4 regions of the Alcaligenes sp. RM2 genome follow, and region 3 is predicted to be linked to each of the others. Evidence: predicted binding sites of a transcription regulator. Region 3 holds the regulator's gene; each other region holds the start of a gene.
The links. Region 3 encodes LexA, which represses DNA repair genes until DNA is damaged. Its sites were predicted from a motif close to ACTGTATNNNNATACAGT; they were not measured.
Positions count from the first base shown of each region.

Region 1: ACU6HM_RS09890 (putative DNA modification/repair radical SAM protein) is a predicted target of LexA. The motif match lies at 3,768-3,785, and genes of this name have one in related genera.
Region 2: imuA (translesion DNA synthesis-associated protein ImuA) is a predicted target of LexA. The motif match lies at 3,146-3,163, and genes of this name have one in related genera.
Region 4: recA (recombinase RecA) is a predicted target of LexA. The motif match lies at 4,569-4,586, and genes of this name have one in related genera.

Region 1 covers NZ_JBRFIO010000002.1:670,439-677,685, forward strand. Annotated here, with positions in the region: gene ACU6HM_RS09870 (TetR/AcrR family transcriptional regulator) at 22-609, opposite strand; gene ACU6HM_RS09875 (MFS transporter) at 743-1,945, shown strand; gene ACU6HM_RS09880 (MFS transporter) at 1,970-3,157, shown strand; gene ACU6HM_RS09885 (hypothetical protein) at 3,377-3,655, shown strand; gene ACU6HM_RS09890 (putative DNA modification/repair radical SAM protein) at 3,795-5,000, shown strand; gene ACU6HM_RS09895 (UdgX family uracil-DNA binding protein) at 5,053-6,573, shown strand; gene folK (2-amino-4-hydroxy-6-hydroxymethyldihydropteridine diphosphokinase) at 6,557-7,009, opposite strand; gene pcnB (polynucleotide adenylyltransferase PcnB) at 7,039-7,247, opposite strand, start outside.
Region 2 covers NZ_JBRFIO010000001.1:1,022,810-1,030,056, reverse strand. Annotated here, with positions in the region: gene ACU6HM_RS04720 (error-prone DNA polymerase) at 1-1,155, opposite strand, end outside; gene ACU6HM_RS04715 (Y-family DNA polymerase) at 1,152-2,435, opposite strand; gene imuA (translesion DNA synthesis-associated protein ImuA) at 2,392-3,129, opposite strand; gene ACU6HM_RS04705 (tRNA-uridine aminocarboxypropyltransferase) at 3,244-3,858, shown strand; gene ACU6HM_RS04700 (carboxypeptidase-like regulatory domain-containing protein) at 3,845-4,264, opposite strand; gene ACU6HM_RS04695 (NRDE family protein) at 4,261-5,154, opposite strand; gene ACU6HM_RS04690 (succinylglutamate desuccinylase) at 5,283-6,233, opposite strand; gene ACU6HM_RS04685 (Bug family tripartite tricarboxylate transporter substrate binding protein) at 6,278-7,247, opposite strand, start outside.
Region 3 covers NZ_JBRFIO010000001.1:1,288,426-1,295,672, forward strand. Annotated here, with positions in the region: gene ACU6HM_RS05945 (amino acid aminotransferase) at 1-708, shown strand, start outside; gene ACU6HM_RS05950 (GNAT family N-acetyltransferase) at 780-1,340, shown strand; gene lexA (transcriptional repressor LexA) at 1,446-2,105, shown strand; gene lon (endopeptidase La) at 2,419-4,884, opposite strand; gene clpX (ATP-dependent Clp protease ATP-binding subunit ClpX) at 5,158-6,459, opposite strand; gene clpP (ATP-dependent Clp endopeptidase proteolytic subunit ClpP) at 6,560-7,213, opposite strand; gene tig (trigger factor) at 7,213-7,247, opposite strand, start outside.
Region 4 covers NZ_JBRFIO010000001.1:733,220-740,466, forward strand. Annotated here, with positions in the region: gene ACU6HM_RS03340 (recombination-associated protein RdgC) at 1-459, opposite strand, end outside; gene ACU6HM_RS03345 (MFS transporter) at 627-2,300, opposite strand; gene ACU6HM_RS03350 (sensor histidine kinase N-terminal domain-containing protein) at 2,305-3,762, opposite strand; gene ACU6HM_RS03355 (response regulator transcription factor) at 3,773-4,462, opposite strand; gene recA (recombinase RecA) at 4,669-5,751, shown strand; gene recX (recombination regulator RecX) at 5,889-6,383, shown strand; gene ACU6HM_RS03370 (LysR family transcriptional regulator) at 6,547-7,247, opposite strand, start outside.

The DNA of each region.
Region 1 (7,247 bases), on a different contig from region 3:
GGCTTTTTCAGCATCGCCCGTTCAGGACTTGATCAGCAAGCCGCGCAGTAATAAATCCAGTGCAGCCAGCCCTTTTACCAAGCGGGCATCCCCATCCTCTCCCTGCGCAATCCAGAAGGCGGCTTCGGCCAGACTGCCGTAAATCAGGGAAGCCAGGGCGTGGGGATCTGCCTGTTCAATCCGACCTTGATCCATCAGTGCCTGAATCAAGCCTTCCATGGAACCCACGCAGTACTGATGCGATTCGGGTGATGCGCCCCCCAGTACGGCCTTGGCATCACACAAGACAATGCGCTGCATTTCCGGTTCCAGCGCCATTTCCAGATAGGCATGGCAGCGGCGTACAAACCCGTCCCAGGCGTCCTCGGCATTGTTTGAAATAGCCTGCAGGCGCTCGTCCATTTCCGCATCGATCTGGTCGACCACCGCCGCCAGCAAACCCCTTTTGTCACCGAAATGATGGTAGAGCGCACCACGTGTCAGGCCCGCTTGCGCCGTCAACTCGTCCATGGATGTGTCGGCATAGCCACGTTCCGTAAAGAACGTGCGAGCGGTGGCGAGCAGGGTGGCGCGGGTTTCTTCCATCTCGGCGCGGGTACGGCGTGCCATAGTTTCTCCTTACATACGAGCTGAATGTATATTTACATGCGTGGCGTATGTATATATCATTTTAAACATACGCCTTGTATGTATTGTCGACGCATCACCGTGTCGTGGCAAGCGGGCGCTCACGGAGAATGTAATGGCTCAGCCTTATCGAGAACTTTTTGCTGCGTCTGGCACCCGGGGATTCGCCCTGGCCGGGCTGCTGGCCCGGATTCCACTGCCCATGATAGGGATAGGAATCATCACCATGCTGTCGCAACTGCGGGGCAGCTATGCCTTGGCGGGGGCGGTTTCCGCCTCCTTTGTATTGAGCTATGCGCTGCTATCGCCACAAGTGTCCCGTTGGGTGGACCGGCGTGGGCAAAGCCGTGTTCTGCCGCTAGCAACAGCCATTAGTGTTCTGGGCTTATTGCTCTTGTTGGGGGCGACATGGTGGCAAGCGCCTGACTGGACCTTGTTTGCAGGCGCGGTGCTGGCCGGTTTCATACCTAGCATGTCGGCCATGGTGCGTGCTCGCTGGACGGCAATTTATCGTGGGCAGGATCGCTTGCAAACAGCGTATTCGCTGGAAACCGTGCTGGATGAAGTCACCTTTATTGCCGGGCCGCCTTTGTCGGTGGGTTTGGCGGTCCTGGTGTTTCCACAAGCCGGTGTGCTGGCTGCCGCGCTACTGCTGATTGCCGGTGTATCGGCTCTGTTGTTGCAAAGGGGGACTGAGCCGCCGATCCAAGCGCAGGAGCAGGGCAGCCGCCCTTCGGTCCTGCGTCTGAATAGTGTGCGTTTGCTGGCATTGCTGATGGTCGCCATGGGCGTGATTGTGGGCACCGTGGATATTGTCAGCGTGGCCTTTGCCCAGCAGATGAGGCAGCCGGGGGCGGCCAGCCTGGTGCTGTCGGCTTACGCCCTGGGTTCTTGCGCAGCAGGTCTGGTGTTTGGTGGTTTGAAGCTGAACATCCCTTTGCATCGCCTGCTGCTGTTGGGCGGTTTGGCTACCGCCGCTACGACCTTGCCTTTATTGCTGGTGGCCAGCGTGGTACAGCTGGCAGGGGCGGTTTTGCTGGCTGGTCTGTTTTTCGCCCCCACCATGATTGTGGCCATGTCGCTGGTCGAGCGTGTGGTGCCGGAGCAGCAATTAACCGAGGGCATGACCTGGCTGCTGGCTGGTCTGAATATTGGTGTGGCTATGGGGGCTGCCGCTTCGGGGCGGATGGTGGATCAGGGCGGAGCCAGTTCCGGCTTTATGGTTGCGCTCTATGCCGCTGCCCTGATCGTCTTGCTTGCCTTGTGCAGCTATCAAAGTTTGCGCGCACCCGTAGTAGCCCGCTCCTGCGCTGTCTAGACTTCTTTCTTTGAGCATGTAGCGATGAATACCTCTTCTCTATCCATGACCGGGCAGCCCAGCAAGCGGCAGTCCTGGCTGGCCGTTATCGCCGTTGGCCTAGCCACTTTTTCTGTGGTCACGACGGAAATGCTGCCCGTAGGTTTACTGACTCCTATTGCAGACAGTTTGCAGACTTCCACGGGGACGGCTGCTTTGCTGATTTCCTTGCCTGCCTTGTTGGCAGCCCTGTTTGCGCCTCTGGTGGTGCTGGCCTCTGGTGGCGTGGACAGACGCCGCATTCTGTGCGGTTTGCTGGCCTTGCTGGTGATGGCCAATATAGCCTCCGCCCTGGCTCCCAGCATCGCCTGGATGCTGGCCGCCCGTGTTCTGGTTGGTTTTTGTATGGGAGGCATCTGGGCCATTGCAGGTGGCTTGGCATCCCGTCTGGTTCCGGCTCAGTCTGTAGGTTTGGCAACCTCGATCATCTTCGGTGGGGTTGCCGCCGCTTCTGTGTTGGGCGTGCCACTGGGCGCCTTGATGGGCGAGCTGGCTGGATGGCGCTGGGCGTTTGGCGGCATGGCGCTGCTGAGCGCTTTGGTGTTGATCTTCCATCTGGCCGTGATTCCGCCCCTGTCCGTGTCGCGCTCGACCACATGGCGTCAGTTCGCCGAGCAGTTTGGCAATCGGCAGTTATGGTTTGGTTTGCTCTTGACCCTGATTCTGGTCGCGGGGCATTTCAGCGCATTTACCTTTGTACGTCCTCTTTTGCTGTCTGTTTCCGGCATAGGTGCTCAATGGATAGGAGCCTTGTTGTTTGCTTATGGAGTGGCCGGGATTGTGGGCAATTTCCTGATCGGGATGTCGGCGGCCAAACGCACTGAAGCCAGCTTGATGGCGATAGCGTTGGGTCTAAGCATCACTGCTTTGCTTTTCTTGACAGTGGGTAGGTCACCGCTGAGTGGAGGTGCGATTTTGCTGCTTTGGGGCCTGGCGTATGGCGGGGTGTCGGTAGGGCTGATGAGCTGGATGATGAAGGCCGCTGCCAATGCTGTTGAGGTGGCTACGTCGTTGTACGTGGCTGTGTTCAATATCGGCATAGCGCTTGGCTCCTGGCTGGGCGGGCAGACTGTGGATGCCTACGGTTTAAGCGCGAATCTGGGGTTGGCTGGAGCCGGATCGTTTGTTGTGTTTTTGCTGCTTTTCGGAACAATTTTGCATCAAAAAAAATGAGCAGAAAAAACGGGCCCGGACTGATTTTTCCGGGTTTGCCAGGGCGCAAGCGCGGGTTATTGCTTATTGGAGTCTTGGAGGAGCGCTGCGACGATGTCTGTCAGAACTCCTTGAAATATTCTGTACATCGTTATGTTGTACGGTATAGGGATGCTTTCTGGCTGACCTCCCTTATGGGCACACAACGTCGGTATGGGTGGTCTTAATTAAGGGCCTTGTATGACGCAACTTCAGCGCTCCATCACTATTCCGCAGCTCAACCCCACAATCTGGAACACTCTTGAGCTCGTGCGCTTACGCCAAACCCCCTGGCACAAGAAACAAGCAGTTTTTGAACAATTACAGTCGCTGGGATTAGTCCAAGCCATCCCGCAAACGACGCAGACTCCTTCCCCTTTCCCCGCTCCCCTGATAGCCATGTTGACCGAAGAAGGGCGGCAATTGCTGGAAGCTCGATCCAATCATCAAGAGGCCTTGATCAAGCTTTTGGACGCGTGATCCTTTAGCTTGAGCTGGTTTGCCTGGCTTGTCCTTTGCCGGACAGGCCAGGCCGCTTGGCCTCTTTGAGCATTTTTTTGATAAGTGACGCCTTGACCGAAAACTGTATAATGCTGTTTTTATATACAGTATTTCGATCATGGAGCTATCGCGCAAACTCGAGATTCTGGCCGACGCGGCAAAGTACGATGCCTCTTGCGCCAGCAGTGCCGCGCCCAAACGGGATTCCCGTGGGCGTACGGGTCTTGGGGCCAGTACGGGGGCCGGCATCTGTCATAGCTTCACGCCTGACGGGCGCTGCGTTTCGCTGCTCAAAATACTGCTGACCAATTTTTGTCAGTATGACTGCCTGTATTGCGTGAACCGGCGCTCCAGCAACGTGCCACGCGCGCGTTTTCGGCCTGCTGAAGTGGTTGATCTGACGCTGGATTTTTATCGGCGTAATTATATAGATGGTCTGTTTCTGAGCTCGGGCATCATACGAAGTTCGGACTACACCATGGAGAGTCTGGTCGAGGTGGCGCGCTCCTTGCGCGAAGATCACCATTTTCGCGGCTATATCCACCTTAAAACCATTCCGGATGCTGATCCCCAACTGATTACGTTGGCTGGTCTTTATGCAGACCGCCTCAGCGTCAACATCGAGCTTCCCACAGACGCTGGCCTGAGCCGTCTTGCGCCCGAGAAAAGTGGGCATACGATCAAGCGCGCCATGGGCGTCATTCGTCTGTCCCAGGAACAGGCTCAGGAGGAGAAGCGGCCTAAAGTGCCTGCCGGGCAAAGTACACAAATGATTGTCGGTGCGGATGCAGCGGATGACCGCAATATCTTGAAAACGGCGCAGACCTTGTACGGGGCCTACAAGCTCAAGCGGGTGTATTACTCGGCATTCAGCCCCATCCCGGACAGTTCGTCGGCGCTGCCAGCCCAGCCGCCGCCGCTCTTGCGGGAGCATCGTCTTTATCAGGCCGATTTCCTGCTGCGTAGCTACGGTTTCCGGGCCGAGGAGCTGTTTCAGGATAAGGGCGATTTACCCTTGGATATTGATCCCAAGCTGTCTTGGGCCTTGTCCAATCGAGCGGTTTTTCCGGTAGATCTGAATCGGGCGCCCGAGCGTCTGATTGCGCGTGTTCCGGGTATAGGCATACGCAATGCCAAGCGCTTGGTCGAGCTTCGTCAGATGCGGGCGATCCGATATCAGGACTTGATTCGCTTGCGGTGTTCCATCAAGACATTGCAGCCGTTTGTAGTGGTCCAGGATTACCGTCCTGGCCTTGCTGAGGCTGCGTCAGACAAGCTGCGACGCATGCTCTCGAGCAATCCGCAGCAACTGAGCTTGCTATGAATCCTCCTTGTGTGACGACCTTGCTTCTTTCTGGCAGCAGGAGCCAACAGTCATGATGACTCTGATGGTGAACGGCGGTTATCTGGCCTGGCGTGAGCAGGCATTACGCGCGTTGGCCGAGGGCTGGTCGCCGGAGGAGCTTTGTTGGGCAGAAGCAAGCCCGGATTCGGGGCGGCAAGGGCAGCAAATCGGGCTGGAGTATGAAGCAATCCATACGCCGCTTTCCCCGCCTGTTTCCTTGCAAGAGCCCCAGGCGCAGCAGCCCGTTTCCAGTGTGTCTGTGCGTATTTCCAAAGGGCTGGCAGCCTTGCTGCAGGATGCGGCCCTGTGTCGTGCGCCAGCGCGTTGGGCTTTACTTTACCGTGTCCTGTGGCGCTGGCATCAGGGTGATCGCAGTGTGGAGTCGGTAGCAGACGAAGATGGTGCCCGTTTGTACGAGATGGCTAAAGCGGTACGTAAGGAAAAACACGACATGATGGCTTATGTACGGTTCCGCCATTGTGGCAAGGGCATGCAGCCCGAGTACTGGGCCTGGTTTGAACCCGAGCATGATGTGCTGGAGTGGATTGCGGACTATTTCTCCAAACGCATGGGGGGCACGTCGTGGTGTATCGCGACGCCGCAAGGGCTTGCATTGTGGGATGGTCAGAATCTGCAGCTGCAGGATGCCCCCGACAATATAGAGGCGTTACGGGCGGGCCCGGCCGATGATCAGGTGGAGGCCTTGTGGTTGCGCTATTACCAAAGCATTTTCAATCCGGCTCGGCTGAATGAAACCGCTCTGCAGCAGAGCATGCCAGTGCGATTCTGGAAAGGCCTGCCCGAAGCCAGCTTGATTCCCGCCATGATTAGCGAGGCACGTAATGGCGCCCGGCGAGTGGGGCAGTTTAGTGCGGTAGCCCGGATGCCGGGCAAGTCAGTCGCCGTGGAGGCCCACAGCGCACAGCCTTACCGCAGTGAACCGTCTGTACTGGAAGCCTGTCGTCGCTGCGGCCTATGGGAGCACGCTACGCAAGCCGTGCCGGGAGAAGGCCCGACAACAGCGCGTATGATGTTGCTGGGCGAGCAACCCGGTGATTACGAGGATTTGGCAGGGCGTGTCTTTGTCGGTCCTGCAGGGCAGGTTCTGGATCAGGCTTTGCAGCGTGCCGGTATTGAACGCAATGCGTTGTATCTGAGCAATGCCGTCAAGCATTTCAAATGGAAAGGGCGAGGCAAGCAGCGTTTGCATGTCAGCCCCTCTCAAGCCGAAGTGCAGGCATGTGGGCACTGGTTGCAGGAAGAACTGGCGCGCCTTGAACCTGCTGTCATCGTCACTTTGGGGGCGACGGCCTTGACTGCTTTGCTGGGAACCCAAGTGCCGCTTGCTCAGTATTTGGCCAAGCCGTTTCTTTTAGGGCAGACGTGGGTAATTGCAGCTTGGCATCCTTCGTATGCGCTGCGTGTGGACTCTGCGGCCCGCCGCGAGGAAATTGTCAGCAGTATTACCCAGGTCTTGCAAATGGGCTGGCGGCTGGCGACAGGCTCCGCTACGGACGCAGGCCTGGCCGCAGGTATCAACTCATCCGCTTGATTTCCTGGTCTTGCACGTTGATCAGTAACTCCCTGATGTGGCCTTGAGCCAGTTCAAGTTCAGGAGCCAGATCAGCCAGCGGTACCAGCACAAAAGCACGTTCATGCATGCGGGGGTGGGGTACGATCAGCCGCTCTGTGTTGATCTGCTCTTGCCCGTAAAGCAGCAAGTCCAGATCCAGGGTACGGGGGGCATTACGGTACAGGCGCGTGCGGCCGTGCTCTTGCTCGATGTGTTGCAGACGGTCCAGCAAGGTCTCGGGAGCCAGGGTGCAGGTGAAGCGAACGACTGTATTGACGTAATCCGGGCCACTGGAATCGACGGGAGCCGTGCCGTAGAAATGGGCCAGCGTCAGATCCTGGATGCCAGCAGTAGCGGCCAGTTCAGCCGCTGCTGTTTCCAGAGTTTGTCGTGCTTCGCCCAGATTCGCGCCCATGGCGACGAAAACGGTGGTGCTGCCTGGAATCACGATTCGCTTCCACCCGTTGCGTTGCTGCGCTTGGCGTTGGAGCGACGGCGGCGGGTACGGCGCTGGCCGCTGCGCGAGCCGGTAGCGGCGGTGCCAGCGGGTTTACGTACGGCAATCATATTGCTGCGTTCTTCGTCACCAGCATCGGCCAGATCCATCCACCACTGCGCCTGCACGCTATCCACCTCTTTGGCTTCGGCGCGTA
Region 2 (7,247 bases), 270 kb from region 3:
AGTAATGCCCAGGCAGTAGCACACGGCCGAGTTGGCGGCAGAGCCTCGGCCCTGGCACAAAATCCCCTGACTGCGCGCGTAACTGACGATGTCATGCAAAGTCAGAAAGTAGGACTCGTATTGAAGGTCTGCAATCAGGCTGAGTTCCTCTTCCAGGCGCGTGCGCAAGCTGTCGCTAATCCCTTTGGGGTAGCGCTTTTGCGCGCCACGCTCGGTTTCCTGTCGCAGATACTCAATGCCACTGAGACCGGGCGGGACAATCTCGACCGGGTACTCGTACTTGATTTCACTTAAACAAAACTGGCATAGCTCCTGGATGTGATCGGTGGTCTCACGCAGTTCGGCCGGGTAAAGATTGGCCAGTTGGAAACGACTGCGTAAGTGATGTTCTGCATTGCTGGCCAGGGACCAGCCGCATTCTTGCACAGGTGTTTTCAGGCGTATGGCTGCCAAAGTATCGTGCAAAGGCTGGCGAGAGCGCACGTGCATATGGACACCACCCAACGCGGCACAGCGTAATCCACATGCCTGCGCTGCCAGCCTGACGGCGCGCAAATGCTGCATGTCCTGATCGCGCCTATGCAGACTGATGCCTAAAAACAGTCGGCCTGCAAACAGGTCCAGCAAATGCTGTGTTTGAAGACGGATGTGCTCGCTATCCAAGCCATAGGCCGGCTTGTAGATGACAAGACAGTCTGGCAGAACCTGTTGTTGGGAACCTTGGCGGGCTTGTTGCAAAAAAGACCAGTCAATCGAGGCTTCCTGCTTCAAGTCCAGTGATTGGTGCAGGTGCGAGATGAATTGACAGAGATTGCCGTAGCCTTCCTTGTTGCGCGGCAGAATCAGCAGCTCATGGGTCTGAGTGCCGTTGCAGGTTCTTGTCTCAGCCTTGGCGACTTGTGGGCGCTGATTGTCCCAACCCCCCGTAAAGCGGAACCGACTTCCAACCAACAGGCGGATTTCCGGATGCAACTTGGCCTGCGCATAAGCGCGCACCACACCGGCCATGGAGGCGTAATCGCATAAGGCCAGCGCTTTGTAGCCCAATTCGGCAGCGCGGCTGATCAGCTCTTCGGGGTGGGACGCGCCATTCAAGAAGCTGTAATTGGACAGGCAGTCCAGTTCGGAATACAGCAGGTCTATATGGGGTTTCATCCAAAGACTCCGTGCAGATACCAGGCATGCTCCTGGCTCAAGTCCCGATAAACCCAATACAAGCGTCCCTGCGGACACAGGGCAATAAAGTAGTCTCGCTGCTGATGCCCGGTGCCGCTCCACCAGCCTGTCTGTACCCGCTCCGGGCCTTGAACCAGGCGCAAGCGCTGCTGATCCAGAAGCGGGGATTGCTGATCGTGTTGTAAAGGCTGAGCCGGGTCCAGCATCCAGCATGGACGTTGCAAAGCCGGACGGTCCGCATCGGGGGGCTGGCTGCGGGACAAGGGGAGCCATTGATTCGCCTGTTCAGGCAAATAGCTGGCTTGGGCGGCAGGTGTCAAAATCTGTTCAGCCCCCAGCCTGGCCTGCAAGCGCTCCAACAGTTGTTGATCCTGCTCTTGCCAATGACGCGCATCGGGAAACAGGCTGCTGGCATGAGTTTGGCGCGGGTGTAGTTGCTGTGCCTGCAGCACCATGCTCTGTACGGCCGCCTGTAATTGCAGTTGCTGGAACTGTTCTTGCCATACGGGCAAAAAGTCCTGGCTACGCCAGCAGGACCGGGCCATTTGCAACTCCAGGCGGGTGGTCGTGGGGTAGTCCTTGTATCTTTCTGTGCGTAGTACTAGTTCCAGACGTCCACAAGCCAACTGGTACTGATTCAACCAGGCCTCCAGCTTGATCAATAGGCGATTTACGGCCCGCAAGACGGTGGGTTTGTTATTGGATGGTGTATCCATTTCCAGCTTGTCTGTAAATTGCGGGGCGGCATGCACCCATTCCAGCGCCCAGCTTTGTGTGCCGTAGGCTTGGTCCAACTGCAACAGCAGGGCACGCAGCCCGCGCTGGGATAGGCCATCGCGGGGGAGTTGGTGCAACTGGCCCAGGGTATGGCAGCCCAGACTATGCAACCATTGCAGCTGGTCGGCAGGCGGAGCCAATAAGTGGATGGGAAGCGAGTTCAGACAGGCCTGCAAACGTCGTGCACAACGACGCTGCTTGCGTCCGGATAAAGCCAGCAAGCAGGCCGCACGGGCAGTGGGTGCCAGGGCCAGGCAGGGCTCGGGAATAAGGGCTTGCAAGTCAGCCCGGACCTGTTGGTACAGACGGCGCAAACCACCAAACAGCCGGATGCTGGCACTGATATTCAGTACCCATAAATCGGCTTGAACCTGTGCCAGCTGGGGGCTGTAGCGCAGCAGAACGGCTTGAATACCGTTCTGCTGTTTTGGGCTGGCCTCAGGCGTAAGCAGGCTCTGGGGCAGTCGCAGGCACAGGTACATGAGACGGAATGGCCGCTGGCGGCATCAGGGTGTGGTGAGGGGCCAACGCAATGCTGTCCTTGCACGGAGGCCCCCGTCGTTTGCGGATATGAACATCCAGCCAGGGCTGCCCCTGCTGGTCTTGGCGAGTCTGAAGTTCAAGACGCAAAAGGGCGGGGCTGTTGGTCTGACTGTGCGCCGGACGTAAACAAAAAAACAGGCTGTCGCTATGGCTGGCTAATAGCTGTAGTTGACGCAAGGCCGCTAAAGGCACATGGGCAGGCAGCCAGCTCAGCACAGCCGCACAGTGGCCGTGACGCAAGGCCTGGGCACTGGCCCACAAGGTATCGTTCAGGTGCTGGCTGCGTATCCAGAGCATGCGGGCGGGCAAGGCGTTTTCTGATGAGCTGTTTTGCTCGTTCGTAACAGGAGTACCACGCCACAGTTGTTGCATGGGTTGATAGGGCGGGGCGACTAAAACACGCAAGCGCTCTGCCTGCAGCGTATTCAAGGCTGGCAACAACAAGGACAAGGCACTGCTGTCTTGCTGTGCATGCAGTTCGATCAGACTGCCCACAGGCCAGCCGCCTCCTGGCAGTTCGTCATCCAGGGCGGCAAACCCGCTGGGCAGGCAAGTGCCTGCGGCATGCGCATAATGCTTGCCTGTCCAAAGGGAAGGGTGAAGATCTAAAAGGGAACGAAGTGCGCTTGCCATAGGTATGCTCCTGGTTGCTGTATAAATATACAGTAAATCTGTTTGCCAGCAAACCAGGCATCTGTTTCAAAGCAGAACTTTTATATACTGTGGCCTTCTGTTTGGCGCTCTCGCATGAATTCTTCCCCTTCTACCCGACCAGGCCGCTGTGCACAGTGTCAGCGGCCCTTGGCTCGTTGCTTGTGTCCCTTGATCCCTTCGATAGAAGCAGCGTGTCCTGTGCTGATTTTGCAGCACCATTCCGAAGCCCGGCATGCGCTTAATACTGCGCGCTTGGCGTATTTGGGTTTGAAGGGGGCAGAGCTATGGGTGGGAGAGCAGTTTGCTGGGCTGGAGGCCCGGCTGGCACAGGCGCATCGTCCTGTTTTGCTGTTTCCGGGACCAGAAGCCAAGGTGGCGGGCTCAACAGGCCCAGAGGAGAAGCCGGATCTGATCGTGGTGCCAGATGGCACCTGGCGCAAGGCACGCCTGATCTTGCACAGCAATCCGGTTTTGCAAGCCCTGCCGTATTGGGTATTGCCTGAAGGACAGGCGTCGCACTACAGACTGCGTAAAGCGCCCGACCCGCAGGCTGTGTCGACCTTGGAAGCAATTGTCCGGCTGATGCAGATTATGGAGCCGGAGCGGGATTTCAGCCCTTTGCTCCGGCCCTTCGAGCAGTTGATTGAAGAACAAATCCAGGCTATGGGCCTGGATACGTATCAGCGTAACTATCCTACTTCCAGGTGAAGTTCAGTTCGCGGGGCTGGCCTTCAACAATAGTGGCCTGGCGCTCCTGGGTCTGGCCCTGGTAAGTGGCAAATACCTTGTAATTGCCGGGGCCAAGACGGATCAGGCAGTAGGGGCCGTCGATCAGGCTGTTCAGCACGGTTTGGTCGTTGCTGTTACGGATAACCAGCTGCACATCGGAAATATAGCCGACGCGCTCACCCTGGTTGGCTGAAAAGTTCACGGACAAGGGAAAGGTGTTGCGCACCATGCGAAACAGTTGGGCTTCATCACTACCTATGCCGCCGCTGATGTATTCGGTTGAACCGTAATACTGGCTGGGGGGCAGTTCCTGGGCGTGCACGATGGGGCTGCTCAATAAGGCCAGCGACATGGCAATGCCGATCAATGAAAGACGAGGACTCATGAGGTTTCCTTGCTTGAAGTAAGGTGGCTAAGCGGGCCCTCAGGGGCCCTGTTGCTGTTATGAGAGGGGTGGGGCTGGCTGTCAGGATGAAAGCTGGGCCACAACAACGGCCAGTCATGTTGACGGGTCGGTTCTGCCTGCGGATTGAAACTGCGTTCACGCAGCATTCCATGTCCGCGCTGATTAATAGTGATGACGGTGGTGCAGCGGGTGCCGTAATTGGGGCTGACAATAAACGGGCTGCTTAACAAGCGTTCGTGCTCAAGACTTAAGCCGGTTTGGGGCAAGTCGGCATCGGCTGCGACTTCCTGATTGCGTAAACCCTGAAACAAGCCTTCTACCGCTGGTGGCGAGCCATCAAAATGCTGTGCCTGCAGGGTTTCTTTCAGGAACAGGCTTTTGGGCCAAGGTGTATTAAGCCAGGCATTGCTCAGAACATGTACGCCTGGTCCCAGCATGTGCGGGCTGCCACTGGGATGACGGTTGCTGTAATAGCCCATGCGTAAAGGCTGTTGCTTGTCCGGCCATTCCAGCACAAAAAGATTGAAGCCTGCGTAATCGGCTCCTTCCTGGGCGAGTTGTTCCAGATAGTCGGCTGGACTGCGCTCGTCTCTTAGAAACTGGGGGATCAGTTCGCCGCGTGAGCGTTGCTTGCTGTTTTTGTTGCTGGGGGCTTCGCGGTAATTGGTCAGCAAGGCCAGCCGTCCACGGCTTTGTGTCAGGCCCAGCCAGGTGCCCCCGGCTTGCAGGTCCCGACCCGCCAGAATATCGGGCTCGTCCCGCCAAGGTTGAGCCGCTTGGCTGGGGCGAGCATGATATTCGTCGCGATTGGCGGCAATAATCAGCGGCCAATCTGCATTAACTCCGACGGCGATATAAGCGATGCACATGTGCCGATTGTAGGATGGCTATGCAGGCTTTGGTAGCCAAAGTACCGCCAAGTTCCGCTTTTTTTCTCGGTATTGAGAATGCCTCTTTAGGCTTGGCATTCAGGGCTTGAACGTCAGATTTAAGCGATCTATGAAAGGGCGTCGTAGTTTTGTGCCAGACGCACGACGGTGACGCCCGGACGTAGCTGGCGCAGCGAGGGCATGACCAAGGTGCAGTTATCGTAGGGCGTCAGCCAGGCTTGGCCATCAGCTTGTCCGATCGCCGTGCCTGCATCGGCCAAGGTTTCCAGGCCTTGCCAGTTCTGATCGAAACTGACTTGCATGGAAGGGGCGACAATCGCATGGGTGACTTGCAGAACGCGTTGCGTATCGGGAGACGCTCGACGCCAGTCCGAGGGCAAATCCTCTTTTTCCACAATCTCGGAGGCGAGCAGAAAGCGGGCAATCAGGTCCAGTGCGATTGCCGGTGTATCAGGATCGCCATGAAAGCCGCATTCCAATAGTAAGGAGCGCGCTTCATGGGCTTCAGGGTCCGAGAATCGACCGTAATCGCGCATGCGTACGCCGTCTTGATGGCCGCTATCCACAATCACATGCTCGGGAGCGCCCAGAGTACGAGCCAGCTCGATATTGCGTGCCAAGGTGCCAGTCAATAACAAGGGGGCGCTGGGTTCATGCATGGAGTGCAGATCCAGCAACCAGTCGGCTTGTTCCAGCCAAGGCAAAATGGCTCGTGCGCGACGCTGTTCTTGTGTCTGTGTTTGAGCCAGCTTCTGATCGCTCCAGACGCGGTTCATGTCTTCGTCCACGTAGCGGCTGGCATCGTGCTGCTCAGGATCAAAGCGATCAAAGGCGTCCAGATTGCAAAAGGCCAGAATCAGCTTGCCACGACGGGGCTTCAGGCCACTGGCCAACACGGCTTTCAAGGCCCAGGCCCCACAAAGTTCGTTGCCATGAATCAGGGCGCTGATCATTACGGTACGGCCCGCTTCGCCCGAGTCCAGGCACCAGAGTCCAGGGACACCGGTATTGCCCTGACGCTCTTCTTGAATGTCAGGCAAGGAAAGAGAAAATTGCATGGAAAGACTCCAGCGCCCCAGCAGCTAGCCGGGGCGCATGTGTTTTATTCGGCTTGCAGCTTGGCCAGTTCGACCAGACGAGCATATTTGTCGACCTCTTTGGCCTGGAACTCTGCCGCGTTCATGCCGGGTGCGTAAAGCGTGGCTCCATTGGATTGCATTTTCTCTTGCAAGTTAGCCGATTGCAGGCTGCTGTCCAGAGCCTGACGCAAGGTGCTGGTGACGGATTCAGGCAAATCCTTGGGGCCATACAAACCAAACCAGACGTTGATGTCGACCTTTTCAAAGCCGGGTGTATCGGCCAGCGGCGGGATCTCCGGGGCAGCAGGAGAGGCATGGGTTTCGGTAATGCCCAAAGGCACGATGGCGCCTGCGCGAGCTTGCGACAGGCCCGAGGACAGCACAAGGTAAGCCGTATCCAGTTGACCACTCATCAAATCCGAAACCAGGGGTGGGACGCCACGGTAGGGCACGTGCATGGCGGTGGTACCGGTCGAGGCGTTCACCATTTCACCGGCTAGGTGCAAGGTAGTACCTACGCCGGAGGAACCAAAGCTGAAGGCTTCCGGTTTGGCCGCCCGCAGCTTTTGCGCATAGTCTGCCGCGGAGCGAATACCGGACTCTTTGGAGGCTGCCAGCAACAAGGGCTGGGAGGCAATCATGCCAATAGGCGTGAAGTCTTTTTGCCCGTCGTAGCGCACGGCTTTGTTGATCATGCCGGCGATGATCATCTCGTTGGTAGAACCCAGCAGCAGGGTATAGCCGTCGGCGGCTGCACGTTGTACGCGTTGAGCACCAATGGTGCCACCGGCACCGCCTGCGTTTTCCACGACGACGCTTTGGCCCAAACGGCTGCTCAGCTCTTCAGCTAACAGGCGGGCAGTCAGATCCACGCTGCCTCCGGCGGGATAACCCACGACCAGAGTCAGGCTGCGTGAGGGGTAGGTGTCGGCGTGGCTGATTGAGGCTTGCAAGAGGCTACAGGCGCCCAGAATGCCAAGGACCAAGCTGCGC
Region 3 (7,247 bases):
ATCGCCTCGCTGCGCGCCATGCCGGCCCAGTCCATCGTGGTCCTGCACGCTTGCTGCCACAACCCGACCGGCGTGGACCCCAGCATGGAACAATGGGCCCAGATCGCCGAGCTGATCAAAGAACGTCAACTGGTTCCTTTCCTGGACATCGCTTACCAAGGCTTTGGCGCCGGTCTGGAAGAAGACGCCAGCGTAGTGCGTCTGTTTGCCAAGCTAGGCCTGTCCATGTTCATCAGCTCCTCGTTCTCCAAGTCCTTCTCGCTGTACGGCGAGCGCGTTGGCGCCCTGACCCTGGTTACTTCCAGCAAGGACGAAACCTCCCGCGTACTGAGCCAGGTCAAGCGTGTGATTCGCACCAACTACTCCAACCCACCCACACACGGTGGCAAAGTTGTGGCCACGGTACTGAACTCGCCTGAACTGTTCCAGACTTGGGCGACTGAACTGGCCGGCATGCGTGATCGCATCCGCGAAATGCGCGCCCAACTGGTTGCCAAGCTGAAAGAGCACGGCGCTACCCAAAACTTTGACTTCGTGCTGCAACAGCGCGGCATGTTCTCCTACTCCGGCCTGACTGCCGAGCAAGTCGAACGCCTGCGCCAGGAACACGGCATTTACGCTGTCAGCAGCGGCCGTATTTGCGTTGCTGCATTGAACAGCCAGAATATTGACGTCGTGGCCAAGGCCATCGCTCAAGTCCTGAAGTAAGCTGTCCCTCACTACAGCCCCAACGCCCTTCTTCGGAAGGGCGTTGTCGTTCCAGCCCTTGGAGCACTACCATGACAGACACGATTTCCCTGAACACCGAACGCCTGATCTTGCGCCCCTGGAAAGCTTCCGACCTGGAGCCCTTTTTCCGCTTGAACAGCGATCCCCACGCGCTGCGTTTTTACCCGGCCACCCTGGACCGTGAGCAAAGCGATGCCATCGCCCAGCGCAGCCAAAACCTGATCGACGAACATGGCTGGGGTCCCTGGGCAGTCGAGCTGAAAGAAAACGGGGCCTTCATTGGCATGGTGGGCTTGAACCGCCCGACCGCCGATCTGTACTTTCAGCCTTGCGTGGAAGTTCTTTGGCGTTTGCTGCCTGAGTACTGGGGCAAGGGCTATGCCACCGAAGCGGCACGAGCCTGCATGGACTTTGGTTTTGACGAACTGGGCCTGGATCAAATTGTGGCGTACACCGCTCAATTGAACTTGCCTTCGCAGACCGTCATGCAACGCCTGGGCATGACAGAGCAAGCTGGTACCTTTGATCACCCCGGTGTAGCGGCGGGCCACAAACTCGCCCCCCATGTGCTGTACACCCTGGACCGCAAGGATTGGCCCCAGTCTGCCTGAGCGGCCCGAAGGGTCAAAAAGTAAGCCTTTAGGGCCCTCACCGCTTGCAAAAACGCCAACTGTAACGCACAATCTTTACTGTATATATATTCAGCAGACAATACTATGACCGCCAAGCTCACTGCACGCCAACAACAAGTGCTGGACATCATTCGTTCTGAAATCGAACGGACGGGTTTCCCTCCCACTCGAGCAGAGATTGCTCAGGTGCTGGGTTTCAAATCCGCCAATGCGGCCGAAGATCATTTGAAAGCTCTGGCCCGCAAAGGCGCTATCGAGCTGACTGCCGGCGCCTCGCGCGGCATACGCCTGCTCGGTACGGATACCCGCGAAAGTGCTGCTCCCAGCAGCAACGCATTGGCCAATCTGGCTGACGCCCTCTTGCTGCCCATTATTGGTCGCGTGGCTGCCGGTAGCCCTATTTTGGCCACCGAGCATATCGAGCGCGAGATTGGCGTCGCCCCTACCCTATTCACCCAAACGCCTGATTACCTGCTGCGCGTACGCGGCTTGAGCATGAAAGACGCGGGCATTTTTGACGGCGACCTGCTGGCCGTCAAGAAAGCCAGTGAAGCGCGTAATGGGCAGATCGTGGTGGTGCGCATTGGCGACGATGTCACCGTCAAGCGCCTGTCGCGCTCCAGCAATCAAGTGGTCCTCTTGCCCGAGAACCCGGACTTTGAACCCATCATCGTCACCGACCCGGATTCCCTGTCTTTGGAAGGCATTGCTGTGGGTCTGATTCGTACCAGCCCGCTGCATTAAGCTTCCTCTCTCTTGGTCACCAGAGCTGTTTTACAGGCTTGGTGCTCCTGACAAGAGAAAAACCCCATATACCGTTTGGTACATGGGGTTTTTTATTGGTCGAAGTGCATGCCGATATACAGGTTTGAGCAGCCGTAAACCCCTCGCGCAAGCTAGCGACTTTCAACTCCCTCAATATCGTTGCCCAAAAATCTGGCTCCCACTGCTATCAATATGATTAACCTCGAAGCCACGATCAGCCTGACCAAAATGTAAACAGGCTACCTTGAACCCAAGGTAGCCTGTTTCACTGCTTGCTTACTACTGCTGATGCTTAGTGCTTGAAAGACTCAGAACCCGCCCCAGCAGCACGCGTGGCTGCCAAGGCCTCAGCGGCCAGGCGAGCTACTTCTTCGTCGCTCAGGGGCGTTACAGCGTCTTGCAGGGCCACTTCCAGTACACGGTCAATCCAACGCACCGGGATGATCTCCAGCGTGTTTTTCACGTTATCTGGAATATCGGCCAGGTCCTTGATGTTTTCTTCCGGGATCATCACGGTTTTGATGCCGCCGCGTTGCGCTGCCAACAGCTTCTCTTTCAAGCCGCCGATAGGCAGAACTTCGCCGCGCAAGGTGATTTCACCCGTCATGGCCACATCAGCACGAACCGGAATACCCGTCAGGCTGGACACGATAGCGGTCGTAATGGCGATACCGGCCGATGGACCATCCTTGGGCGTAGCGCCTTCAGGAAAGTGCACGTGCAGGTCACGCTTTTCGAACACGCTATTGGCAATGCCCCACTTCTGAGCACGCGAACGCACAACCGTACGAGCCGCTTCGACCGATTCTTTCATCACATCGCCAATCGAGCCGGTGCGCAGCACATTGCCTTTACCGGGCATATCCGCGACTTCGATGGTCAGCAATTCACCGCCCACCTCGGTCCAGGCCAGACCCGTCACCAGGCCAACCTTGTTCTCTTTTTCGGCCAGGCCGAAGGAGAAACGACGTACGCCCAGGTAATCGTTCAGATTCGCCGCATTCACGACCAAGGTTTCCTGGGTCAGTGTCTTGTTGCGAGCTGCACGCGTACCGGCTTGTGGATTGGCCACCAACAGCTTGCGAACAACCTTGCGGCAGATCTTGCTGATTTCACGTTCCAGGGAACGTACACCCGCTTCACGGGTGTAGTAACGCACGATGTCGCGCACGGCATCTTCGGTCACTTCCAGCTCGCCATCGCGCACGCCGTTGTTCTTCATCAGCTTGGGCAAGAGGTAATCGAAAGCAATACGCACCTTCTCATCTTCGGTATAACCCGACAGACGAATCACTTCCATACGGTCCAGCAGGGCCGGTGGAATGTTCAAGGTGTTGCTGGTTGCCACGAACATCACGTCGGACAAGTCATAGTCCACTTCCAGGTAGTGATCCTGGAAGGTGTGGTTTTGTTCAGGGTCCAGAACCTCCAGCAGTGCCGAGGATGGGTCGCCACGGAAATCCGCGCCCATCTTGTCGATCTCGTCCAGCAGGAACAGCGGGTTACGTACACCCACCTTGCTCATGTTCTGAACCACCTTGCCCGGCATGGAGCCGATGTAGGTACGACGGTGACCGCGAATCTCGGCCTCGTCACGTACACCACCCAAAGCCATACGAATGAACTTGCGGTTCGTTGCCTTGGCAATGGACTGTCCCAGCGAGGTTTTACCCACGCCTGGAGGGCCAACCAAACACAGGATTGGAGCCTTCAGTTTGTCGACACGTTGCTGAACAGCCAGGTACTCGACAATACGTTCCTTGACCTTTTCCAGACCAAAGTGATCCGCATCCAACACTTCCTCGGCATTGCTCAAGGAGTTGTTAATACGGCTCTTTTTGCGCCAAGGCAGGCCAACCAGCGTTTCAATGTAGTTACGCACCACGGTTGCTTCGGCTGACATCGGCGACATCAGCTTGAGCTTCTTCATTTCCGATTCGGCTTTCTTGAGCGCTTCCTTGCTCAATTGAGCCTGCTCGATGCGTTTTTCCAGCTCTTCAACATCAGCGCCGTCTTCGCCTTCGCCCAGCTCTTTCTGAATCGCCTTGACCTGCTCGTTCAGATAGTAGTCGCGCTGACTCTTTTCCATCTGCTTTTTCACACGGCCGCGAATGCGCTTCTCTACCTGCAAGATGTCAATTTCGCCTTCCAGTTGCGACAGCAGGCTTTCCAGACGCTCCAAAGCCTTGGGCGTTTCCAGCATGCCCTGCTTTTGTTCCAGCTTCAAAGGCAAATGAGCGGCGATGGTATCGGCCAGACGGCCAGCATCGTCAATCCCGGTCAGGGAAGTCAGAATTTCCTGAGGGATCTTTTTATTCAGTTTGACGTACTGCTCGAACTGACCCAGCACCGCACGACGCAGCGCTTCGGTTTCAGCAGTATCACCGGAGTCGCCAGGCACTTCGACCACCGAGGCCATGAAGTGGGTTTCGGCATCCTGTACCTGTGTGATTCGAGCGCGCTGCAAGCCTTCCACCAGCACTTTTACCGTGCCGTCGGGCAGCTTGAGCATTTGCAAAATACTGGCCGCACACGCAATTTCGTAGAGATCCTCGGGAGCGGGATCGTCCTTGCCTGCGGACTTTTGCGCCACCAACATAATGTTGTTGCCGGACTCCATTGCCAGCTCAAGGGCTTTGATCGAGCGAGGCCGGCCAACAAAAAGCGGAATCACCATGTGAGGGAACACCACTACATCGCGCAAGGGAAGCAGCGGCAGCTCAATAGGTTCCGTAGAAAGAATCTGGCTCGCAGACATAGTCATTTCCTATAAATGTCCTTAGACGCAAAAGGGAAGCCTGGGCTTCCCTTTCACGGTTTAACCTGTTGTAGCTCAGATTGTGGCGAATTTTGATATTTCAAGTAGGCCGAACGACCATTAGAACAGAACTTTACAGAGTTAAAGAGAGACAAGCCCTTATGCCTGGTGGTCTTCATAGGTCCACTCCTTTCTCTTTACCTTCGCCTGTCGCCCTGTCCCGCCTGCGCCTGTCCGACCAAAGCCAGACAGTGCACAAACGAGGAGATATCTCTAAGCTACTGCGTTTTTCAAGGGCAACTCAGTGTCACTGGCTTCACTATCGGACAAAGGACGACCCAAAATCAATTCGGGTTTACTCTTTCCGACAATGGCGTCCTCGGTCAGCACCACTTTGCTGACGTCTTTACGCGAAGGCAGTTCGTACATGGTGTCCAGCAGCGCTTGCTCGACAATACTGCGCAGGCCGCGAGCGCCGGTACGACGCTTGATGGCGCGCTGGGCTACCGCACGCAGGGCTTCGGGCTGAACTTCCAGCTCTACGCCTTCCATGCTCAGCAGCTTCTGGAACTGCTTGACCAAGGCATTGCGCGGCTCGGTCAAAATGCGGATCAGTGCGTCTTCGTGCAGCTCTTCCAGAGTGGCGACCACAGGCAAACGCCCCACCAGCTCGGGAATCAGACCAAACTTGATCAGATCCTCGGGCTCGGCCTCAGAGAATAGCTCACCCACGCCTCGTTCGGACTTGGCTTTCACGGAAGCAGAAAAACCGATACCGGATTTTTCTGTACGGTCGCGAATCACCTTTTCAAGGCCATCAAAAGCACCGCCCACGATGAACAGAATGCTGGTGGTATCCACCTGCACAAAGTCCTGGTTCGGGTGCTTGCGACCACCTTGCGGAGGCACCGAAGCGACTGTACCTTCGATCAGCTTGAGCAGCGCCTGTTGCACGCCCTCGCCCGACACGTCGCGGGTGATCGAAGGGTTATCCGACTTGCGGGAAATTTTATCGATTTCATCGATGTAGATAATGGCGCGCTGCGCTTTTTCCACATCGTAATCGCAGTTTTGCAGCAGTTTTTGAACAATGTTCTCGACGTCCTCACCCACGTAACCGGCTTCGGTCAGTGTGGTGGCGTCTGCCATCACAAAAGGCACATCCAGCATGCGGGCCAGTGTTTGGGCCAGCAGCGTTTTGCCCGAACCCGTAGGCCCGATCAGCAAAATATTACTTTTGGACAGTTCCACATCGTCACGGCCTGCCTTGCCGCTACGAATTCGCTTGTAGTGGTTGTACACCGCTACGGCCAAGGTGCGCTTGGGCATTTCCTGGCCAATGACATACCCGTCCAGAAACTCTTTGATTTCCTGGGGGGTGGGCAATTCTTTACGTTCACCATCAGGAGTGGCGCCCGCAGCTTCGTCACGAATGATATCGGTACACAGATCAATACATTCGTCGCAGATGAACACGGACGAAGGTCCAGCGATCAGTTTCTTGACCTCATGCTGGCTTTTATTGCAAAACGAGCAATGCAGAACTTTCTCGTCGGCCGATTTCTTTTCGGACATAAATTTAAATTTCACTTCAGGATGGTAAAAGGACGGGAACAAGTCCCGCCCCCGAACAGCCATAGTACTGCGTCAGATCGATCCCTGTAGGGACAGATGATTACTCGTCACGAGTGTTCATCACCTTGTCGATCAAGCCATAGGCCACAGCGTCTTCAGCTGCCATGAAGTTGTCACGCTCGGTATCCAGCTCGATACGCTCGACAGGCTGGCCGCAGTTTTCGGCCAGGATCTTGTTCAAGCGTTCACGCAGGCTCAGGATTTCCTTGGCCTGAATCTGGATATCGGAAGCCTGGCCTCGCGCACCGCCCGAAGGCTGATGGATCATGATGCGCGAGTTAGGCAAGGCAAGACGCTTGCCCTTGACGCCCGAAGACAGCAAGAAAGCGCCCATGCTGGCAGCCATGCCGGTACACAATGTCGAGACTTCCGGCTTGACGAACTGCATCGTGTCGTAGATGGCCAGGCCTGCATAGACCGAACCACCGGGCGAGTTGATGTAGAGCGAAATATCCTTTTCAGGATTTTCCGACTCCAGAAACAGCAGCTGGGCCACAATCAAGTTGGCCGAGTTGTCATGAACCGGGCCCACCAGAAAGATGATGCGCTCGCGCAGCAGGCGGGAGTAGATGTCGTAAGACCGCTCTCCACGACCGGACTGCTCGATCACGATAGGCACGTAGCCCAAACCCGTAGGGGCAACAGATTGCCCCCCATGCATTGAGGCGTAGAAGTCGACAAAGGTTGACGACATTAGTTGGTTCCCATGATTTGGTCGAACGCCACCT
Region 4 (7,247 bases), 560 kb from region 3:
CTTGGCCAGCAGGCCCAGAACTTCGTCGCTCTTGGCGGTAGCCGCGGCATCAATAGCCAGCCAGTGGTTGCGGGTATCCAGCCAGACGCGGGTGTCGCGCGAGACGGCGAAGGCACGAGGCATCAAGTCCACAATGACTTGTTCCTTGATTTCCTTCATTTGCTTGCGGCCAGGTTTGTAGCCTTGCTGCTCTTCGATATCACGAGCCTTCTCACGAGCGACTTGGTTGATCACTGTGGTGGGCAGCAGCTTCTTTTCGGCGCGCAGAGCGATCAGGTACTGACCGTTAACTTCGTGCACCAGAGCACTGTTCTCGCGTGGGCTGACCCAGCCCAGGCTTAGCGGTTCCTGGCTGGAACCAGGGGTGAAGCTGTGTTTGGAAAGAGCTTCTTCCAGCTCTTCGGCGGAACATACCCAGTCGGGGGAGAGGCGATAGATGCGTAGATTCTTAAACCACATGGATACGAAGATAAATAAACAGAAGAAAAAGGGCGGGCGTAAAGCCCGAGGCAATGTTCGATTGTACGCGCAGATCTTCCTGTGCCGCCCCGCCATTTACGGACCCTTGCATTTGCTTGACAGAGCGCGGGAAATGGCCGGTGCAACGCGTTTTTTGCCTGGACTGGCTAACGATTGATGTCGTTATGGCGGGTTTCCCGCACAAAGGGCGCACCAATCGCAACCGTCACCAGACAGATCAGAATCGGGTACCACAAACCATCGTAAATATTGCCAGTGACGGCAATCATGGCAAAGGACAGGGTGGGCAAAAAACCCCCGAACCAGCCATTGCCAATGTGATAAGGCAGGCTCATGGAGGTGTAGCGGATGCGGATCGGGAACATCTCCACCAGCATGGCCGCAATGGGGCCGTAGACCGCGGTTACCAGCCCCACCAGATAGGTCAGCAGAACCACCAGCATCACTTTATTGATCTGCTCCGGGTCTGCGCCGTCCGGGTAGCCGTACTGGCGCATGGTCTGAGTCAACTCATTGCGCAACTCTTGCGAGTGACGGGCAAAATCGGCGCGGCTCAGATGTCCGCCTTCAAAACCATCGATCACATGATCGCCAATGCGTACCTGGGCCACCTGACCGGGTGAACCCTTGACGTTGTTGTAGCTGACCGCGTGGCTGGCCATGTAGGACTTCACGATATCGCAAGAGCTGGTGAAGGTGTGGCTGCCCACCGGATTGAACTGGAAGGAGCAACTGGCCGGGTCGGTAATGACAGTGACGGGCGCGTTGCGCTGCGCCTGGACCAAAGCGGGGTTGGCAAAATAGGCCAGGCCCTGGAAGACCGGGTAGTAGGTCAGGGCGGCCAGCAAACAGCCCGTCAGGATGATGGGCTTGCGCCCGATTTGATCCGACAGCCAGCCAAAAAAGATAAATAGCGGGGTGGCCAGTAGCAGTGAAATTACCATCAAGGTTTGCGCCAAGGTGGCATGCAAACCCAGCATTTGGGTGATGAAGAACAAGGCGTAGAACTGCCCCGTGTACCAGACCACGCCTTGGCCGGCCGTCAGGCCGAACAGTGCCAGCAAGGCGATGCGCAGATTCGCCCAGCGCCCGAAGGATTCGGTAATGGGCGAGGTCGACAGCGTGCCTTCTTCCTTGATGTGCTGGAAGGCAGGTGACTCTTTCAGGTTCATCCGTATCCAGACGGAAATCGCCAGCAGCAGCACGGAAATCAGAAAGGGAATGCGCCAGCCCCAAACCACAAATGCTTCTTCCCCGACCAGACTGCGTATGCCCATGATGACCAGCAGGGACAGCAGCAAACCCACGGATGCGGTGGTCTGAATCCAGCTGGTGTAAAAACCGCGACGGTGCTGGGGCGCGTACTCAGCCACATAGGTGGCGGCACCGCCGTATTCGCCACCCATAGCCAGGCCTTGCAGCAGACGCAGGACGATCAGCATGATGGGGGCGGCAATCCCGATGGCTTCATAGCTCGGTAGTACGCCGACCAAAAAGGTGGACAGTCCCATCAGCAAGATGGTGATCAGAAAGGTGTACTTGCGGCCCACGCGGTCGCCAATACGACCAAAGAGCAAGGCTCCAAAGGGGCGTACGGCAAAACCGGCGGCAAAGGCCAACAAGGCAAAGATAAAGCCGGCTGTCGGATTAACGGCGGAAAAGAAGTGTTGCGCCAGAATGGCGGCCATGGAGCCGTACAGATAGAAGTCGTACCACTCGAACATGGTGCCCAGGGCGGAGGCAAAAATAACTTTGCGACCCTGGGTGTCCAGCTTATTCTTGGCTTTCGGGAAGGTTGCACTGGTGATTGTCTGGGGCATGTGCTCAGGCTCTCCAAGGCAAAGACAGTGGGAAACTGACGCGTAAGCGCAGGCCGCTTTCCTGGCCCCCAGTCAGTGGCATGAAGTCGATGGAGGCGCCGTGAATGTCGGCAATCTCCCGCACAATGGCCAGCCCCAGGCCACTACCGTCTGCCTGGTTGCCCATGATGCGATAAAAACGATCAAAAATTCGTGCTTTATGTTCCGTGGGAATGCCGGGGCCGTTGTCCTCGATTTCCAACCAGCCCTTGCCTTGAGTCTGGCCGGTACGCATGGTGATCCAGCCGCCAGCAGGGGTGTAGATCAGGGCGTTATCCAGCAAATTGTTGATCAGCTCATCGAGCAGGACCGGATCCGCTTGCAAGAGGATAGCCTTGGCAGTGTTTTCCAGCCCCAGATCCAGCCCCAGTTTCAAGGCATCTGGCACACGCTGGCCTACATGCAATTCAGTCAGCGTATTCAGGTCCAGGGTTTGTTTGGTAGGGGCGTACAGGACATCGCTGCTTTCGGCACGGGCCAAGGCCAACATTTGGGTGACCAGGCGCGTGGCCCGGTCGATGCCGCGTACCAGTTGTTGCAAGCTGGCTTCGGTCTGCTTGGGGTCGCGCTCGCGCAGGGCCAGTTCGGCTTGGGTGCGTATCCCCGCCAGCGGCGTTTTCAACTGGTGGGCCGCATTGGCCACAAACTGCCTTTGGGTGGCTGAAAATTGTGCCTGCTGGGCCAGGAGTCCATTCATGGCATCAATCAGCGGCACAATTTCGGCAGGTGCCTGCTCTTGATCTACCGGCGATAAATCACCGGGAGCACGAGCACGCAAGCGCGCTTGCAGCAGGTTCAGCGGCTCCAGGCCATGTGTCAGCCCCAGGCCCGCCAGCATGGCCGCCAGCGGTACCAGAATGAATTGTGGTGTCAGCATCCCGATCAGAATTTCTCTGTGTAGCACCGCTCTATGTTCATTGGTTTCGGCAGCAACCGCCAGAAAGGGCGTGTCGTTTTTGTCCTTGCCCCCCCAGACATAGGCCAGCCGCAGGCTTTGATCGTCCAGAATAACGTCCCGGTAGCGCAGCAGGTCGGTGTCATACCCCCAACTGTCGGGAACCGGCAAATTCGCGTTGCCAGCCAGTGGCTCGCCATTGGCATCGCGGATTTGCCATAGCGTAGGGGTCGGGCTTTCCTGACGCAAAATTGTCTGTGCCCCGTGCGATAAATGGATGGGCTGGCTCAGATCCTGATGGCTGATTTCCACTCGCAACAAGTCCAGGTGATCGCGCAAGGTGCGGTCGTAAGGGGAGTTCGCAATGTGCTGGGCGATGAAGTAGGTAATGACAATGCCTACCGTCCACAGCAAAAACAAAGGCCCGAAAATCCAGATCATGATCTTGTGAATGAGCGGGCGTGGTGCGACACGCTTGCCTTTGGCAGGCGCAGCCTTGTTGCTGGTTGGGGGCGTAGCGTGCTGCATGGACGATCCTTTAGGCTGGAGCGTCTTCTCGCAATTTTTCCGGTTCCAGACAGTATCCCAGACCACGCACGGTCAGGATGCGTACGCCGCTAGGCTCCAGTTTTTTGCGCAGGCGGTGGATATAGACCTCGATGGCGTTAGGGGTGACTTCCTCACCCCACTCACAGAGCAGATCCACAAACTGGTTCTTGCTGATCATGCGGCCGCTGCGTGACAGGAAAATCTCCAGCAAGCTGGTTTCACGCGCCGACAGCTCCAGGGGCTGATTGTCTATATAAGCCATGCGACCTTTCAGGTCGAAGCTTAGTCGTTTGTGATGCAGCAAGGCGCTGCTGGTGCCGGTGCTGCGACGCGTCAGGGCGCGTACACGGGCTTCCAGTTCGGTCAGGGCAAAGGGTTTGGACATATAGTCGTCCGCGCCCAGGTCCAGACCGCGCACACGCTGTTCGACCGTATCGCTGGCAGTCAGGATCAGAACGGGGAGGGTATCCTGGCGTTGGCGGATTGACTGCAGCACCGACAGGCCGGGCTTTTTGGGCAGGTCCAGGTCCAGGATCAGAAGGTCAAAGCTTTGCAGCTGCAAGGCCGAGTCGGCGCTATCGCCATCGTGCACGACATCAACCGCATAGCCTTCGTAGCGTAAGGAGCGAGAAAGTCCATCCGCGAGAATACTGTCGTCTTCAGCTATTAGTATGCGCATGACCCTACACAAACAGATGATTGAGTGGCTGTTCGGCATTGTTGCACAAGGCTGTAAGGCTGGTCAGTAGGGGATAACGATGCCGGCTAGTTAATTTATTTGAATATCTGTGTATATATACAGTATAATTTGATGCAATAATTAGGTTTGATTTTTAATTGCCGTGCCCGTCCGTTGGGGCGCCATTCCACAGTCAAGGATTTTTCATGGACGATAAAAACAGCAAAGCAGTGGCCTCGGAACGTTCCAAAGCGTTGGCCGCCGCTCTGTCGCAAATCGAAAAGCAGTTCGGCAAGGGCTCGATCATGCGTTATGGCGACGACAACGTCGAGCATGACATCCAGGTGGTCTCCACGGGTTCCTTGGGTCTGGACATTGCTTTGGGCGTCGGTGGTCTGCCACGTGGTCGCGTTATTGAAATTTACGGTCCGGAATCTTCGGGTAAAACCACGCTGACCCTGCAAGTGATTGCAGAGATGCAAAAGCTCAAAGGCACATGTGCCTTTATTGACGCCGAACACGCGCTGGACGTGCAATACGCTCAAAAACTGGGCGTGAATCTGGGTGATCTGTTGATCTCCCAGCCTGATACCGGCGAGCAGGCTCTGGAAATTACCGAAGCCCTGGTGCGTTCGGGTTCGGTAGACCTGATTGTTATCGACTCGGTGGCCGCCTTGACTCCCAAGGCTGAAATCGAAGGCGATATGGGCGATTCCTTGCCTGGTCTGCAGGCCCGTCTGATGAGCCAGGCCCTGCGTAAATTGACGGCTACCATCAAACGCGCTAACTGCATGGTCATCTTCATTAACCAGATCCGTATGAAGATTGGCGTCATGTTCGGCAACCCTGAAACCACCACGGGTGGTAACGCGCTGAAGTTTTACTCCTCCGTGCGTCTGGATATTCGCCGTATCGGTTCCATCAAGCGTGGCGACGAAATGGTGGGTAACGAGACCCGCGTTAAAGTGGTCAAGAACAAGGTTGCGCCTCCTTTCAAGCAAACCGAATTCGACATCATGTATGGCAGCGGTATTTCCCGTGAAGGCGAGATTATCGATCTGGGCGTACAAACTGGCGTGGTCGACAAGGCAGGTGCCTGGTATAGCTACGACGGCAACCGCATTGGTCAGGGTAAGGACAATGTGCGCGAATTCCTGAAAGAGCGCCCCGAGTTGGCCCGCGAAATCGAAAACAAAGTGCGTGAAAAGCTGGGCGTTGCCCTGATGAGCGCTGCTGTCAGCCGTCCAGCCGCTGCTCCTGTGGTTGATCCGGCCGAGGGAGAAGTCTGATTTTTCCCCCAGAGTTCGATGACGAACCCTTTGAGACAGACCCGGAGGAAATCCGGGAACGTAAACAAGCTCAAAGGGAGCGCGTTGCTGCGCTTTCTGCCCGGCCCACTCGGGCGGGCAGAAACGTAGAAGATAGCTTGGGCGACAATGCTCCTGCTGCTGAAAAGAAAGCCCCGTCCAAACGGCCGGGGCTGTCTCTTAAAGCCAGAGCGTTGAATTTTTTATCCCGACGCGAATACTCGCGCCTGGAGTTGGGCCGCCGTCTGGCGCCCCATGCAGAAAGTGCTGAAGAAGTGGAGGCCTTGCTCGACGCCCTGGTCGAACAGAAATGGCTGTCCAACGAGCGCTTCGCACATAGTGTCGTCAATCGCCGTGCCTCGCGTGTGGGCACCCGAGTCATTCTGCAAGAACTGCGCCAGCATGGCGTGGATGTGGAACAGACCGAAATTATCAAAGAAGAGTTGATGGCGACCGAGCTGGAACGGGCCAAGCAAGTATGGGGCAAGAAATTCAGTGCGCCGCCCGATGACCCCCGCAGTTACGCCAAGCAATATCGCTTCATGGCCAGCCGAGGCTTCTCGGGCCGTATCTTGCAGCAGATTCTGGGTGATTGGGAAGACGATCCGGCTTGAATAAGCCATCTGCAATGCTTCGTTTTGCTGTGTTTCTTGCTTGTCTGCTGCCGCCATCAAAAAACGTGGCCTCGTTCAAGTTGGCATGAGCCCGCCCGCCTGTACTTTTCCTCTATTTACATAGTGCTTGCAACAGAGTTTTGCCATGCCATTGCTAAATGGCTCAAGACTGCGCCGCCACGATTCCTTGCAGGCTTTTGAAGCAGGTCTCTCGTGCCTGTGCCAAAAAGGCCTGCACATAGTCCGCTTGTAAATCCTCACTACGTACCGTGGCGTATAGCGTGCGCCAGATACCGTGCTCTCCCAAACGGCAAGTGCGAATCGAGGCCGGGTTCAGGAACTCCGTCAAGGCCCAGTTTGGCAACGCCGTCACACCACGCTGGCTGGCAACCAGTTGCACGATCATGGGCGTTAGCTCGGCCTGCCGAATCGCAGCGGGCTCCACATCGGCTGGCGTTAGGAACTGCGTAAAAATATCCAGACGATTGCGTTCTACCGGGTAGGTAATCAGAACCTGATCGGTCAATTGGAAAGGTTCTACATAGCGGTACTGCGACAAGGGGTGCTGGTTGGAGACAGCCAGCACCAGCTCGTAGCGAAACAGGGGTTCGTAATGGACAGCCGGATTGTCCTGCGGGTCCGAGGTGATCACCACATCCAGATCCCCGCGCATCAAGGCGGGCAAGGGCGCAAAGGAAAAAGCCGCGCTCAAGTCCAGCGTGACGTCAGGCCATTGCTGCCTGAATGCGTCCAGTGCTGGCATCAGCCATTGAAAGCAGGAGTGGCAATCAATGGCCACATGCAGGCGTCCCGTGCGTCCGGCGGCCAGTCTTTGCAAATCGCGCTCGGTGGCGCGTACACGCG